One region of the Mesorhizobium sp. M1227 genome, then DNA from elsewhere that is predicted to be linked to it. Evidence: riboswitches for the same ligand, from Rfam matches in the RefSeq annotation. Region 1 holds a riboswitch; the other holds the start of a gene.
The links. Region 1 has a riboswitch for cobalamin ahead of metE (5-methyltetrahydropteroyltriglutamate--homocysteine S-methyltransferase). Riboswitches for the same ligand answer to the same signal wherever they lie in the genome.

Region 1 (7,511 bases):
AGCTTAGGGTTCGACTGGGCATGACTCAAAAAGATTTGGCAGAGCAGATGGCAACGACGCAACAGACTGTGGCCCGTTGGGAAACAGGCAAAACGCAGTTGAACGTCGAGCAGATCAAGGACCTTTGTCTCACGTTGAAATGCACGGTCGAGGAGCTGCTGGGCTGGAAGATTGATGTCGAGGAGTGGCGCACGAGCCCGTTTGCAATTGCCGATGCCGAAACGCGATACGGCACGCTCAGAATCAAGACGACTGTTGGCAGCCGCCAATATCCTATCGATGAAAAGGCGCGTGAATCGATTTTACGTCAGTTGAAGGAACTTCATAATCTTCGTAGAAATAACACAAGCAGGCCATGGCTGTATTGTTGGAGCCTTGACAACAAAATACTCTTGATAAATCCGCAATATGTCCGCACCATTGAGCTTATCGGTGAAGATGTAGAGGAGATGCCAGAGTATTATCATCCAGAAATCTATCGGGCTTTGGATGACTGGGATAAGGGTGAGGTTTCAGGAAAGCTGAAGAAAGAATGCGATGCCATCATCGCAGAGATGGGTGATCAGGAAGCCGTGCGCATGGCCTCCTATGTTCGCGTCACATATGACGACGGAGAAGATGAGTGGAACTTCTTGGATGAAGAAACCGCTACGACTTTCTTCGGATTGGAAGCTGCGACCTTTGACGTTCCCCAGTGTAGTTTCGCCGAAGTGGAGGAAGAAGGTTACTACCGAGCGCGATACGCCAACCTTGATCGCGTCGCGGTGATGCAGGTTCCAAGCGACCGTTATCACAGATTGACCGCGCCCGAGGAAGCTTAGAACCATCCACGAAGGGCGCATGTTACATCTCGACCTTGCGTGGTGCGTTTTCAGTACGAGATGACGTTAAGCGTGGGTAGTGGCAGGTAAGAGTGCTCGACCAGAAGCTCAACTGCCTCCTCAATATCGCTGCCGATGTGCCGCAGGACACGTCCACGGGAGCGTGGATAGGCGTGAAGTTCCTGCACTCCACGGTCCGCTCTCCCATCGCCGGTGTGTGCCCGACGCCATCTTGTGGACGAGCTTGGCCGCCTGCACCCGGTTGTATTCCGGCTTGCGGTCCGCCGCGATGGCTATCTCCATGTCAATCGGCGCCGAACTTTGACTGCCCGCTGCTTTTGATGAATTTGGCGAGGTCCCGCGCATAAACACTCTTGGTCTTCTCCTTGAGGCCCTGTGTCGCGAACTTGTGGTCCAGCAGGGCAAACAGGTCCAAGTCCCCTTCCGCCTGTGGCGCTGGCTTGCCCTCACCGCCCTCGGCTTCCCAATTGGGGACCGCTTCTGCGCGCTGCACCGTGGCGATTGTCCGCCCAAGACGCATCACAAGATCGAACGCCAAACCGTGCGCGTGCACGACGATTTGCCGCTCGGCCTCATTTGGACAGGACTTGAGCTGGCCCGGTGGTTTGAGCCGGGTTACCTTGAGCCGGTGGGCTGCGAACAAGCAGTTCGAGACATTGGCCTCGATCACTTCGCAACACGCCGCTGCGCCTGGCCTCGGTGTGCTCCCCCCGAAATCGTTGTGTCATATCACCGAGGGCATCACGGCCAACAGCTTCCACATGGGCAACAGCCTCGCCATTGAGCCGAATAGCGGTCGGAAGCTCGGAGCCGAAGTTCGACGCCGAGGTGGCGTTCGCATGATGCGGGAAGCAGCACCACGGCGCTTGCCGGTAGTTTGCCGCCGGCAGCCGACGAACTCCTATCCTCCTGGACCGCTGTGCGTTATTGCTTTGATTTACCGGCCGCTCAAGGCTTCCATAGTTTCGCTTTCAAGGCGACCTTTGGCAACATGGCAACCGAAATTTAACATAACGACATAAACATTTCTTTATGCGACGTTGACAAAGAAGCGAACTGCGGTAATTGTCTCCTGTGTCGTGGTTCTCCGTACGGCGCTGCCGCAGCGGAGCTAAGAGGGAAGCCGGTGCGATGCCGGCGCTGCCCCCGCAACTGTTAGCGGCGAGCCAACCCCACTCATGTCACTGAGGCGAATAGCCTTGGGAAGACGGGTAGAGGCTATGACCCCGCGAGCCAGGAGACCTGCCACGGCGAATTACGTCCACGGGCGGGGTGTCTCGATGGCCGCTGCAGCCTGGCGTTCGTGCCGGCCTGCTAGCGCCTTCCTTGTCACCGACGCCCCAACCATCGGGGTATGCATGACTGTCTCTCAGCAAATTCCTGTAGCAACGCTCGGCGTGCCCCGCTTCGGTCGTCGGCGAGAACTGAAATTCGCGCTTGAAAGCTACTGGTCCGGAAAATCGTCCGCTGCCGACCTTCTCACGACGGCGAAGGCGCTCCGTGCCGCTAGCTGGGAGGAGCAACGCGATCGCGGCGTGTCGAAAATCCCGTCGAACGACTTCTCGCTTTACGACCATGTGCTCGACACCGCAGCCATGGTCGGCGCCCTTCCGTCCCGTTACGTCTGGAATGGCGGCGAGGTCCCACTCGACATCTACTTCGCTATGGCGCGCGGCAACCAAGGTCAGACGGAGGATTGTGGGCACGGTGGTCACCAGCATGCGGCTCATCGGCCTGGCGTAACCGCGATGGAAATGACCAAGTGGTTTGACACCAACTATCACTACATTGTGCCGGAACTAGACGATGATCAGACGTTCGCTCTTTCGTCGACGAAGCCGGTTGATTACTTCCTCGAGGCTAAAGCCCTCGGCATTCACACACGCCCAGTCATCCTTGGACCGGTCACCTTCCTCAAGCTGGCTAAATCGCCTGCCGAAGGCTTCGATCCCATCGCGCTCCTACCACGGCTTCTGCCCGTCTACGAGCAACTCCTGCGGAGCTTGAAGCTGTCGGGCGCCGATTGGGTGCAGATCGATGAGCCAGCGCTTGTCCTCGATCTGAACCCGAACGAACGAGCTGCGTTCGAATTCGCCTATGGCCAGCTGTCAAAAGCCGTGCCCGAGTTGAAAATCATGCTGGCTACCTATTTCGGGCCGCTGGGAGACAATCTCGAAACCGCGGTTTCTCTGCCCCTGGCCGGGCTGCATATTGATCTCGTGCGCGCTCCCGAGCAGCTGGAAACGGTGGGTCGGCTCGCACCGAAGGATCTGGTGCTCTCGCTTGGCTTGATCGATGGCCGCAACGTCTGGCGTGCGAACGCGCCCGCCATTCTCGACCGCATCAAACCGATCGTCGCCGGCTGGCCCTTGGACCGCGTCGAGATCGCGCCTTCTTGCTCGATGCTGCATGTGCCGATCGACCTCCGCATGGAGACGGAGCTCGACGCGGACATCAGGTCGTGGCTCGCCTTCGCGGCCCAGAAGACCGACGAGTTGGTGATGCTTGCCCGGGCCCTGTCCCAAGGCAGGGATGCGGTGGCAGGCGCGTTGAAAGCGTCTGCCGAGGCTGCCGCCACTCGCCTGACATCCACGAAGATCCATGACCCGCTTGTTGAGGGGCGGATCGCCAGCATTGACGACAGCATGAAGCGACGAGAGAGCGCTTTTGCCGAGCGCTCCAGAGTCCAGGCCGGCACGCTCGGGCTGCCGCCGTTCCCCACGACGACTATCGGGTCCTTCCCGCAGACGCCGCAGGTACGCAGGGCGCGGGCCGCTCATGCGAAGGGCCAGCTGAGCTATGTCGACTACGAGACCTTCCTGAAGAAGGAGATCGAGGCTGCAATTTGCTGGCAGGAAGAGATCGGGCTGGACGTGCTGGTGCACGGTGAGTTCGAACGAAACGACATGGTACAGCATTTCGGCGAGCAGCTGTCCGGCTTCGCCTTCACCCAGCATGCCTGGGTGCAGAGCTATGGGTCGCGTTACGTGCGCCCCCCCATCATCTTCGGCGACGTATCGAGGCCCAATCCGATGACGCTGCGCTGGTGGCAGTTCGCCCAGTCGCTTACGGAAAACCCTGTGAAGGGAATGCTCACAGGCCCAGTGACCATTCTCAACTGGTCATTTGTTCGCGAGGACGTACCCCGCTCCGAAGCATGCCGCCAGATCGCGCTCGCCATCCGCGACGAAGTGACGGATCTCGAATGGTCCGGCGCAAGGATGATCCAGATCGATGAGGCCGCGTTTCGCGAAGGATTGCCACTGCGCCAGTCTGATTGGAACGACTATCTCGACTGGGCTGTCGAATGCTTCCGGATCGCTTCAACGGGTGTAAAGGACGCGACTCAAATCCATACCCACATGTGCTATTCGGAGTTCAACGAGATCATCGACGCGATCGCTGAAATGGATGCGGATGTCATTTCGATTGAGACGTCGCGCTCGAAAATGGAACTGCTGGACGCCTTCACGAGCTCCAAATATCCGAATGAAATCGGGCCCGGAGTCTACGACATTCACTCACCACGGGTCCCGGAAGTCGGCGAGATTTCGGATCTCGTCATGCTTGCCCGCGAGCGACTGTCCGATGCCCAACTGTGGGTAAACCCGGACTGTGGCCTCAAAACCCGCAAGTGGGAGGAGGTCCGCCCTGCCCTCATGAACATGGTTGCTGCAGCACGCGCGCTCCGGGAGAAAGTGTAGGCCGGAAGGTTTCCTGGTTGCTCACCATGTGGTGAGTTACCGGCTGCCGCATGTGGGCCGTGAATGTGCCAAAACGCGATCACATCCTTTGAAATAAGTCACTCGAGCGAGAAAGTGCACTTTCCTTCGGCACGTGTACTAATCGCGCAGGAATAAAGGGTACCGTTTTCTCCCTGTGACGTGTCAAGTTCGAAGGGGATGTGATTGGCGTCGAGACCGCTCCGGCCATGGGTTATCAGCATGCCAAGTGCGCTGTTCTCGATCAGTTCGTAAAGGACTTCTCGGCTCGGTTCATCGAAATGCGCGGGTACATACATGACAGGTTCCTTCACTGGCCGCCGGGTTCGCTGTTCACCGGCTGGCATCCGATGGCAAGCGTTCCAACGCGGCGGCTATCTGGCGCTTCGCTGCTGAGGGCAGAGGCAGGATGGGACGCGGGGGGTCGGCACGGCAAATGTCGAGCAATTCGGCAAGTGCATAGACGACGCGAAGGCTCGAGAACTCCTTGAAGAGGCTCCAGAGCGGCGCAAGCGTGGCATCGATCCGTCGCGCTTCGGCCGCATCGCCCTGTTGCGCCGCCGTGACGATCTTCACGCAGACCTCGGGCAGGATGCCGGCGAGGACGCTGTACCATGTGTCGGCGCCGGCGATCATGGCCTCTGCGGCGTTCCAGTCGCCGCTGTAGCCGATCGAGAACCCTTCCGGCACAGTGCGCCTCTGGTCGGCCAGATGGCTCTTGATCGCATCGCCCTTGTCTGTCGGATTCTTGATAGCGACGATCCCCCGCACCTTTGCCAGGCGGCTGACGAGTGCTGGGGTGAAACGGAAATGCGTCGTTCCTGGATTGTCGTAGATGACCATCGGAAGGCCACTTTCGCGCGCCACCGTGGAGAAATGTTCGAACACCTCGTCCTCGGTGAGCGGGGTATAGGAGGCGGCCGCAAGCAGCCCCGCGGCAGCTCCAAGGGCCTTGGCGTCCTGCGCGAACCTCACTGCTTCATCGGTGCGCAGCGCGCCCACACCCACCAGGAGCGGCATTCGCCCGGCGATTTCGTCCAAGGTCTCGGCGAGCGTCCGTCGCCGTTCCTCGCGCGACAGATACATGTAGGTGCCGGTGCTGCCGAGAAGACCGATGGAGTCGACCTGAGCGGCGCCAAGCCGAGTAATCAGCCTGCGCAGAGCAACGGTATCGACGCGGCCGTCACGATCGGCGGGCGTGATGGGAAACGCGGAAAGACCGCTCAGGAATGCCATGGCAAGGCTCCAGGTTTGTGCGTGAGCGCAGGACTGGCCGGACGACAGGTCATCACAAGGCGTCCAGAGCCCGCCGCAGGTCGGCGATTAGGTCATCGGCGTCTTCAAGACCCACCGAGAGACGCATGAGGTCCTCGCCGACTCCATCGGCCAGATGCGCATCCTTGCGGATCGGCTGACGAGCACGGGTCAGGCTTGCCGGATGATAGATGAGGCTGTCGGCATCGCCGAGGCTGACAGCCCGGGTGATCAGGTTGAGCCGGTCCATCATCCGCCGCGCGCCCTCGAACCCAGCGTGGAGGCCAAAGGCCAACATGCCCGACCCTTGGGACATCTGCTTTCGCGCCGTCACCTGATCAGGGTGCGAGTCGAGGAAGGGATAACTCACCCATGCCACCGCCGGGTGCGCCTCGAGTGCCTGAGCCACCGTAAGGGCTGTGGCGCTGTGGCGTTCCATGCGTAGCGTGAGCGTCTTCAGACCGCGGAGGATCAGGAAGGCTGACATGGGCGAGAGCGCTGCGCCGGTGATGTAGCGCAGGCCCGTCTCGTGCAGCGTGCGGAGCGTTTGCGCGTCGCCGAGAATCGCCCCGCCAAGGGCGTCGCCATGCCCATTGATGTATTTGGTCAGCGAGTGGAGCACGAGGTCGGCCCCATGTTCGAGCGGCCGCTGGAGCGCGGGCGAGGCGAAGGTGCTGTCGACTGCAACCTTTACACCGCGCGCGTGGGCGCGCTCGGCAATGGCAGCGATGTCGAGGATGCGGCTCAGCGGATTCACCGGCGTCTCGAAGAAAACAAGCCGGGTCCGCTCGGTGATCGCGGCATCGAGATTGTGAGGATCGGACAGGTCGACCGCGACGACCTTGATGCCGAAGCGGGGGACCGCCTGTTCGACCATGGCAAGCGTGTTCGCATAAAGTGTCTTGTGGACGATGAGTTCATCGCCTTGGGACAGGAGCGACAGGATCAGTGTGCCGAAAGCCGCCATCCCCGAGGCAACGACCAAACCTGCCTCGGCTCCTTCCAGATTGGCGAGCCGTTGCTCGAGGATCTCCGTCGTCGGATTGTATTCGCGCGCATAGAGCCTTCCGCCAAGCGCGGCGGCGGCCTCGTTCGCTGCCACGCTTTCGAATCCATAGGTCGAGGTCAAGAAGACTGGCGGCTGAACGGCATTGGAAAAGCCGGCCGGATCGTAGCCATGATGGATCGCCCGAGTGGCGAATCCGGGACCGGTGTCGTTGAGCGACCGCGTGAGAGCATCGGTTTCGGATTGATAGGAACGGGTCATTCGGCCTCTAGATCTTTCTTGGGTTTCCGAAAGATTGACGGCAAACTGGCCAATGTGAAATATCCAGTTGGCGATGAATGAAATGGTCCAGTCTTCAAGTGCCGGTTCTGCAGGTCGCACGCACGCGATGGGTGCACGCCAGATCTACGAGGCTCTTCGCGAGCAGATCCTCGGAAGTGTCTACGAAACCGGCAGTCAGCTGCCGTCCTCCCGAGGCCTCGCAAATGACCTTGGGGTTTCGCGAACGACGGTGACGGTCGCCTATGAGCAACTGGCTGCGGAAGGTTTCATCGAAGTCCGTCAAGGCGCACGACCTCGCGTTGCATCCTCGCTGATCGGTCCTGAGACGAGCCGCACTGTCGCGAAACGAGTCGGCCCGGTTCATCTGTCCGCCTATGGCGAACGACTGCGCGTTACGCCGCCCTG
Region 2 (7,511 bases), on a different contig from region 1:
GCTCGGCCATCAGCTCCAGCGCTTTCGCCCAGGCAGCCTCGGCCGCCGCGATGTCGCGCTTCAGGTCCTGTGTCTCCCAGGTAAAGCCTTCGCCCATGGCGTGCCAGACGACACGGTCGCCGAAGGCGGTAAAGGCGTCTTTCTCGCCGGTGTGCCATTTGCCCTTGATGAACTGAACGACGCCGACGCGCTTGCCATAGCCGAGCATCCTGAGTGCCAGCCCAAAGGCGGCCGTGGTCTTGCCCTTGCCCGGTCCGGTGTTGACGATCAGCAGCCCCTTCTCGACCGTCTTGGCCGCGACCTCTGCGTCCTGCACCGCCTTGCGCTTGGCCATCTTGGCGCGGTGGCGTTCCTCGTCCTTGGGATCGATAGTATCAGCCATGTCATTTCACCTTGAGCGGCAGCCCCGCCACCATCAAAAGCACGGTGCCGGCAACAGAAGCGACGTCCTGGTTCAGCCGGCCGGCGGCGTCGCGAAACCGTCTTGCCAGCGCATTGTCCGGCACGATGCCCTGGCCGACCTCGTTGGACACCACGAACCACGGCCCACGCGGCCGCGACAGCACATCGGCCAGCCTCCGGCATTCGGCCTCGACATCATGGTCGGCCAGCATATGGTTGGTCAGCCACAGCGTCAGGCAATCGATCAGCACCGGCTGGCCGTCAGGCAGCGCTCCGATCGCGCCGGCAAGGTCGAGCGGCGCATCGATGGTCGTCCAGCCGGCGCCGCGGCGCGAGCGGTGCAGCGCGATGCGCTGGCGCATCTCGTCGTCATAGGCTTGCGCCGTGGCGATATAGCTCCAAGGCGGCGGGCCGACCGTCACCAGGCTCTCGGCATGCGCGCTCGTGCCGGCCCGCCCACCGCCGATGACCAGGGTCAGTGCCCCGGCAGCGCGGTCAGGCAAAGCTGTCGCGCAGGCTGGTCGCCGTGCCCGTGAAGCGTCCGCGCACCACGCCGACGACCGCGCCGAGCACCAGCCAGAACACCAGATTGGTCAGCGTCACCGCCACCACGAACTGGTGGTGCAGGCCTTCCGGGATCGCGGTCTCGAAGCTATCGGGCTGCGGCGCGCCGACAATATGCGGCGCCATGATCAACGCTACGGCAAGGATCGCCAGCGGCAACGATCTGCGGAAGGCGATAAGGCCGAGCCCGGCGGCGGTCGCCACCACTGTTGCCCACCACCAGATCTGGCGTTGGACAAGGTCGGCCGCCGGCATCGCCGGCAATTCCGGCGGCAGGCCGAGGCCCGGCGCCAGCGTGAACACGGCAAAGCCGGCAAGCCCCCAGAACACGCCCTGGCGCCAGTTGCCGATGCCGCCGGCGAATTCCGAAACCGCAACCAGGACCAGCGCAAAGCCGATGCCGGTGACGATATTGGCAACGACGCTGAAGCCGAAGCGTTCGAAACCGTCGGCCGGCGCCCAGCCTTCGTCTTCCGCCGGAGCCATTGCTTCAGCCGGTGCCGGCGCGGCGCTGCTCATAGCCGTCGTGCCCGCGGCGCTTTCGGCCGGTGCCGCAGGTGCCGCGGTATGGTCATGGCCGCCGCCGGCCTGTTCGTAGACTTCCGCCTTCAGGATGAGCGGCACCGTGGCATAGGCTTGCATGCAGGCGAGAGCCACGCCGGCCACAAGCCCTGCGATCGCCGCGATGAACACGACGTTGCGAAACAGTGTCATGATGTCAGCCCCTTGTTAGTGGCAGGGAAAGCCCATCGAATGGCGATAGTCGTGCGCGGCATTGTGGACCGCATCGATATGCGAGAAGCCGACAAAGCCCATGACGAAAATGCCGAGGAATGCAGCAAGCGCCAGCTGCATGAGACGCGACTGCGAGGAGGCGGAAGCGCCGAGCGAAACGGAAGCGGTATTCATGTCTTGTCCTTTCGCCCTCCACCCGAGGGCATAGAAGTCAGTTTCCTGTCGCCGGCAGGTCTCCTGGCTCGCGGATCAGCGCCCTTCCCCACCTTCCCGAAGGCGAACCTTCAGTGGCATATGGAGAGGACTACCGCACACAGTTGCGGGGGCAGCCACGGCATTGGGCAAACAATTTCGCCCGCACCGCATTCCCTCTTGGTTCCAAACGGAACCGACGACATCAGCGACTATAGGCAGAATCGCCGCGCCCGGCAAACCAAATTCCGCCGGATCGTGTGGCGAATGCGCCGCCTCGCCAAGTTCGCAGACCGGCGCCGCGATTGACAATTTTCGCAGCCGGGTGTCGGCTGGCGGATGGGGAGGAAGCCGGCATGCAACCCAGCCCGAACAAGCGATCCAACGGCCTGACGCGGCCCGAGCCGACGCTGCCGTCAAACAGCCTATTGGGACATCGCAGCCTATCAGCGCGATCTCGAGGCGATCTGGTATCGCAACTGGCTGCTCGTCTGCCGCGACGCGAAGCGCTCGCCGATCCGGCCGCCGATATCGACAACATCGTCGCGTTCGGTACCCAGGTGCTGGAGGAGGATGCTGATATCTGCGAGGTCAACCAGATGGGCCTGCGCTCGATGCGCCATAAGACCGGCGTGCTGATGCCCGAGGGATACGACTTGCACCGCTTCCACAACTGGCTCCGCGAGCGCCATGCGGCGCTCGCACATCAAAGCGATTTGGGCAGATAGCGCCAGGTGACGAAGCCGCAGGCCGCCGCCAGCAGGCCGAGTGTCGCGAAAACCGCGCCCAGGCCGAAGAACGCCAGCACGCCGGCCAAAGGCTTTCCGGCTGTGGCCTAAAGCAGCCCTGATGCCGACCGGCGCCAACACGACGCAAGGCCCAGCTTCTTTTGACGGTGGCAACCGTGATAGTCGTCTTGCCGGGGCTGAACCAAGACAGCGAGACCATGAGCATCGACACGCCGACCGCAGCCGTTCAGGATCAACCGAAGTCGAAGCGCATCGCCGTTATCGACATTGCACGCGGCATCGCTTTGCTTGCCATGGCGAGCTATCATTTCACCTGGGACCTCGAATTCTTCGGCTACACCGATCCCGGCCTCACCGCCTTCGGCTGGTGGAAAATCTACGCGCGCTGCATCGCCTCGAGCTTCCTGTTCCTGGTCGGCATCAGCCTCTATCTCGCCCATGGCAAAAAAATCCGCTGGACCGGCTTCTGGAAGCGCTTCGCCATGGTTGCCGGGGCAGCGCTCGCAATATCGCTGGTCACCCGCATCGCCACGCCCGACGGCTTCATCTTCTTCGGCATATTGCATGAGATCGCGCTCGCCAGCCTGCTCGGCCTGGCGTTCCTGCGCCTGCCGGCGCTGCTGACGCTGCTTGTCGCCGTATTCGTCGTCGCTGCGCCTTTCTACCTGCGATCCGAAACGTTCGATCATCCGGCTTTGTGGTGGGTCGGCCTGTCGGCGACCAACCCGCGCTCCAACGACTACGTTCCACTGCTGCCCTGGTTCGGCGCCGTACTTGCCGGCATCGCGGTTGCCAAGCTCGCCGCCACCTCCGGCGCGCTGACGCGGCTGTCGGCATTGGCGCCCGGCCGCTGGGCAAATCCGCTGGTCTTCATCGGCCGGCACAGCCTTGCTTTCTATCTGATCCATCAGCCGGTGCTGATCGGCTCGGTCTGGCTGTTTTCGCAATTCATGCCGGCGCAGGCCGAAACCAGGGAGGTGAGATTTCTGAAATCCTGCCAGATATCCTGCGAGCAGGCACGCGACACCGAGTTCTGCTCCAGCTATTGTGCCTGCATGCTGGACACTCTCCAGGGCGAAGCCTCGCTTGACCGGCTCAACAGCGACGACCAGTCCCCGGAGTGGAAGGCGCATATTGGCGAGCTCGCCGGCACCTGCACCGCCCAAACCGAGGCGGCGGAACCGGGAACGCGCTAATCGAGGGAGGACAATAATGAGCGACAGTCACCCGAAACCCGTGCAGCAAAATCCTGGGCAGCCGAAGCTGGGGCACATCCCATGGCCGCCGCTGATCTATGTCGCCGCCATCATCGTCAGCGTCGCGCTAGGGCTGCTCTATCCACTGCCGTGGATCGGCGATCTTCTCGGCGACATCCTGTTCGCCGCCGGCCTTGTGGGGTTGGTGGCGGTTGCCGCGCTCTGGTTCACGGCAATCCGCACCATGATCCGCGCCAAGACGACGCTCAACCCGAACGGCGTGCCTGACCATCTGGTGACCACCGGACCCTTCGCCGTCAGCCGCAACCCGATCTACCTCGCCAACACGCTGCTGCTGGTCAGCCTCGCCTTTGTCACTGGGATCGCCTGGTTCCTGCCGCTGGCAGTCATCGCGGCGTTCCTGACGCAGAAGCTGACGATCGAGAGCGAGGAGAAGGTGCTGACGGCCAAATTCGGCAAGAAATACCGGGACTACGCCAAAAGGGTGCGGCGCTGGATTTGAGCCGGCGCTGACGCCACGCTCATGTGGTGACGCCGAGTTCCACCAGCCGCTCGACGCAGGATTCCTCGGCTTGGTCGAGCTCTGCCAGGGTCTCTTCGAGGTCACGGCGTTTCTGGCGAAGATCCTCGCGCTTTTCCTCGATGCGCTTGATCATCAGCTTGAGCTGGCCTACCTCGCCGGGCGGCTCCCTGTACATCTGGATGATCTCGCGGATTTCGTTGATCGAGAAGCCGAGTCTTTTTCCCCGCATGATCTGGCGGATGAGATGCCGGTCCGACGGACGGAACAGCCGCGTGCGGCCGCGTCTTACCGGCTGTACCAGCCCTTCGTCCTCATAGAAGCGCAACGTCCGCGTCGACACGTCGAATTCGCGGGTCAGCTCCGTGATCGAATAATATTCCCGCATCGTCACTCCAATGCCCCGGCCACGCCGCGAGTTCCAACTGGCCGGCGCCGCCGGCGCCCAGGCGCGTGCCAGAATCGGCGGACAAGGCACATTTCAAAGCCTCGCATGGCATTTACGTAAAAGTCAATTGAGGTGACGTTCAGCGCACACCGAACCACCATGTGGCGAGCCCGAGAAAGGCAAAGAAACCGACGACATCGGTGACCGTGGTGACGAAAACCGCCGAAGCCACAGCCGGATCGATCTTGAAGCGGTCGAGCAGCAGCGGGATAAGGATGCCCGCCAGAGCCGCCACGAACATATTGATGATCATCGCAGCCGCAATGATGCCGCCGAGATTGCGATCGTGGAACCAGGCAGCAGCCACGAGGCCGATCAGGATGGCAAAGATGATGCCGTTGATGAAGCCCACCCCGATTTCGCGGCGGATGATGCGGCCGGCATTGTAGATGTCGAGGTCCCTGGTCGCCAGCGCCCGCACCGTGACCGTCATGGTCTGCGAGCCGGCATTGCCGCCCATGCCGGCGACGATCGGCATCAGCACCGCCAGCGCCACGATATGCTCGATGGTGCGGTCGAACAGGCCGATCACCGAGGCCGCCAGGAAAGCCGTCAAAAGATTGACCAGCAGCCAGGGCACGCGCGAGCGCGAGGTCGAAAAGATGCTGTCCGAGAGTTCTTCGTCGCCGACGCCGCCCATGCGCAGCAGATCTTCCTCGGCCTCCTGCTGGATGACGTCGACGACGTCGTCGATGGTCAGCACGCCGACCAGCCGCTCGTTCTCGTCGACGACGGCGGCGGACAGAAGATCGTATTGTTCGAATTCGCGTGCCGCCTCCTCCTGGTCCATGGTGGCCGGGATGGCATGCCTGGTCTCATGCATGACCTCTTCGACCTTGACCGAGCGCTTGGTACGCAGGATTTGGTCGAGGTCGATGGCGCCGAGCAGCTTGAAGCTCGGATCGATGACGAAGATCTGGCTGAAACGGTCGGGAAGATTGTTGTCCTCGCGCATGTAGTCGATGGTCTGGCCGATCGTCCAGAAGGGCGGCACCGCGACGAACTCGGTCTGCATGCGGCGGCCGGCGGTCTCTTCGGGATAGTCAAGCGAACGCCGCAGCCTGATCCGCTCGGTGAACGGCAGCTGCGACAGGATCTCGTCCTGGTCCTCCTGGTCGAGGTCTTCGAGAATGTAGACCGCGTCATCGGAATCGAGATCCTGCACCGCCTGGGCGATCTGCGCATTGGGCAGACTGTCGACGATGTCGCGGCGGATCGCCTCGTCAACCTCGGTCAGCGCGGAAAAATCGAAATCCTTGCCCAGCAATTCGACCAGCGCGCGTCGCTGTTCCGGGTGCAGGGCCTCGAGCAGGTGGCCGAGTTCCGACTGGTGCAGATCGTCGACTTCGCGCTTCAGCGTCAGCGTATCGCGATCGGCGATCGCGGCACCGATCTGGGCGAGGAACGATGACAGGATGACGCCGTCCTCGTCATAGATGTCGGCGCGGCGCTCCTCAGCCGCCCTGGCGCCGGTCATCTGTTCGTCCTGGCCTTCCACCAGCGCCTCCCGCCATCGGATTTCCGGATAAGGTGCCTGTCAGGTCTAGACCATGATCCTGACAATCGGAATCGATTTTGCGAAAGGACCATGCACAACGACAAATTGCTACAGCGCCGTTCGCGCGTCCAAACGACGCGGCGCATACCGGATGGTAGGAGGAGAGGACGTTCTACAAACCTGCGGCGCTGCAGACCTTCGCGGCGGCAGGTAAAGGGCAGCGTATCTCCCCGCCCCGGTCAACCAGATGGGCAGATCGACACTGATTCAAAAACGGCGAGGCCGACGGTGCGACGGCCTCGCTGGATATTGGACTTAACGGCTTCCCGATCAGGCGGCGTGGCGCTTGGCCTCAGCCGCATAGCGGTCCAGGAGACCGCTCCAGCCATCCTCCGATTCGAAGGCCTCGCGCATCGCCTCTGCGGTTTCGCCCATGTTCTCCAGAAGCCTGTGCTCGAGTTCCACGCGCGTCGCGTTCTCGCCGAGCGCGACAAAGCGGATCTCGACTTCGGTCAGCAATGCCGGATCGTAGCGCCAGCCGGCTCCAATGCGCCAGGCGAGCGTCAGCCTCGACGGCGGATCCCAGGCGAGAACCTCGCCCCAATCGCATTGTGACCCATCCTCGTCGATCTCGTACCAGCGGCCGCCGGCTTTCGGTTCGATCACCGCGGTCGTCAGGGCGGATTTGCCGATCGAGTGCGAAGCCGGCCACCAGCGCCCGAATCCTGTGGTGAACACATCGAATGCCTTGTCGAGCGGCACCTCCACCGTCACCGACTTCCTGACCGGCGCGGGCTTGATCATGGTCGTCATTTCCTCTTCTCCTTGCTGTTGTCGACTTCCCGTTTGAAGGCGTCGAGCGCATCGCCCCACATGCGGTCGAGCCAGGCACGCATCTCGCCGAGCCCATGCGGGTCGAGATGATAGATGTTGCTGGCACCTTTCGGCTCTGCGCGGACCAGCCGGGCTTCCTTCAAGACCTTGAGGTGCTGCGATACCGCCGGCTGCGAGACCGGAAGCACTCGCGTCAGATCTATGACCGAGCGTGGCCGATCGGCGATGAGCTCGAACACCTTGCGGCGCGTCGGATCGGCCAAGGCCACCATTCCTGCATAATCATAAATCATGACTTATGATAAGCTAAAACTTATGATAAGTCAACCGAGGGCGTGGCGGGCCCGTGTTC

Region 2: another riboswitch for cobalamin. It lies ahead of NKH28_RS06685 (CbtB domain-containing protein); the one in region 1 lies ahead of metE (5-methyltetrahydropteroyltriglutamate--homocysteine S-methyltransferase).

What each region holds. Positions count from the first base shown of each region.
Region 1 covers NZ_JAMYLZ010000030.1:4,883-12,393, forward strand. The annotation lists gene NKH28_RS26050 (helix-turn-helix transcriptional regulator) at 1-821, shown strand, start outside; gene NKH28_RS26055 (hypothetical protein) at 1,126-1,512, opposite strand; cobalamin riboswitch at 1,906-2,106, shown strand; gene metE (5-methyltetrahydropteroyltriglutamate--homocysteine S-methyltransferase) at 2,201-4,546, shown strand; gene NKH28_RS26065 (FMN-binding negative transcriptional regulator) at 4,645-4,863, opposite strand; gene NKH28_RS26070 (dihydrodipicolinate synthase family protein) at 4,898-5,800, opposite strand; gene NKH28_RS26075 (trans-sulfuration enzyme family protein) at 5,853-7,085, opposite strand; gene pdxR (MocR-like pyridoxine biosynthesis transcription factor PdxR) at 7,159-7,511, shown strand, end outside.
Region 2 covers NZ_JAMYLZ010000003.1:230,552-238,062, reverse strand. The annotation lists gene cobO (cob(I)yrinic acid a,c-diamide adenosyltransferase) at 1-382, opposite strand, end outside; gene cobU (bifunctional adenosylcobinamide kinase/adenosylcobinamide-phosphate guanylyltransferase) at 384-905, opposite strand; gene NKH28_RS06690 (CbtA family protein) at 898-1,680, opposite strand; gene NKH28_RS06685 (CbtB domain-containing protein) at 1,696-1,875, opposite strand; cobalamin riboswitch at 1,912-2,109, opposite strand; gene NKH28_RS06680 (SRPBCC family protein) at 2,250-2,621, shown strand; gene NKH28_RS06675 (heparan-alpha-glucosaminide N-acetyltransferase) at 2,840-3,838, shown strand; gene NKH28_RS06670 (methyltransferase family protein) at 3,855-4,361, shown strand; gene NKH28_RS06665 (MerR family transcriptional regulator) at 4,381-4,767, opposite strand; gene mgtE (magnesium transporter) at 4,907-6,304, opposite strand; gene NKH28_RS06655 (SRPBCC family protein) at 6,656-7,138, opposite strand; gene NKH28_RS06650 (ArsR/SmtB family transcription factor) at 7,135-7,452, opposite strand.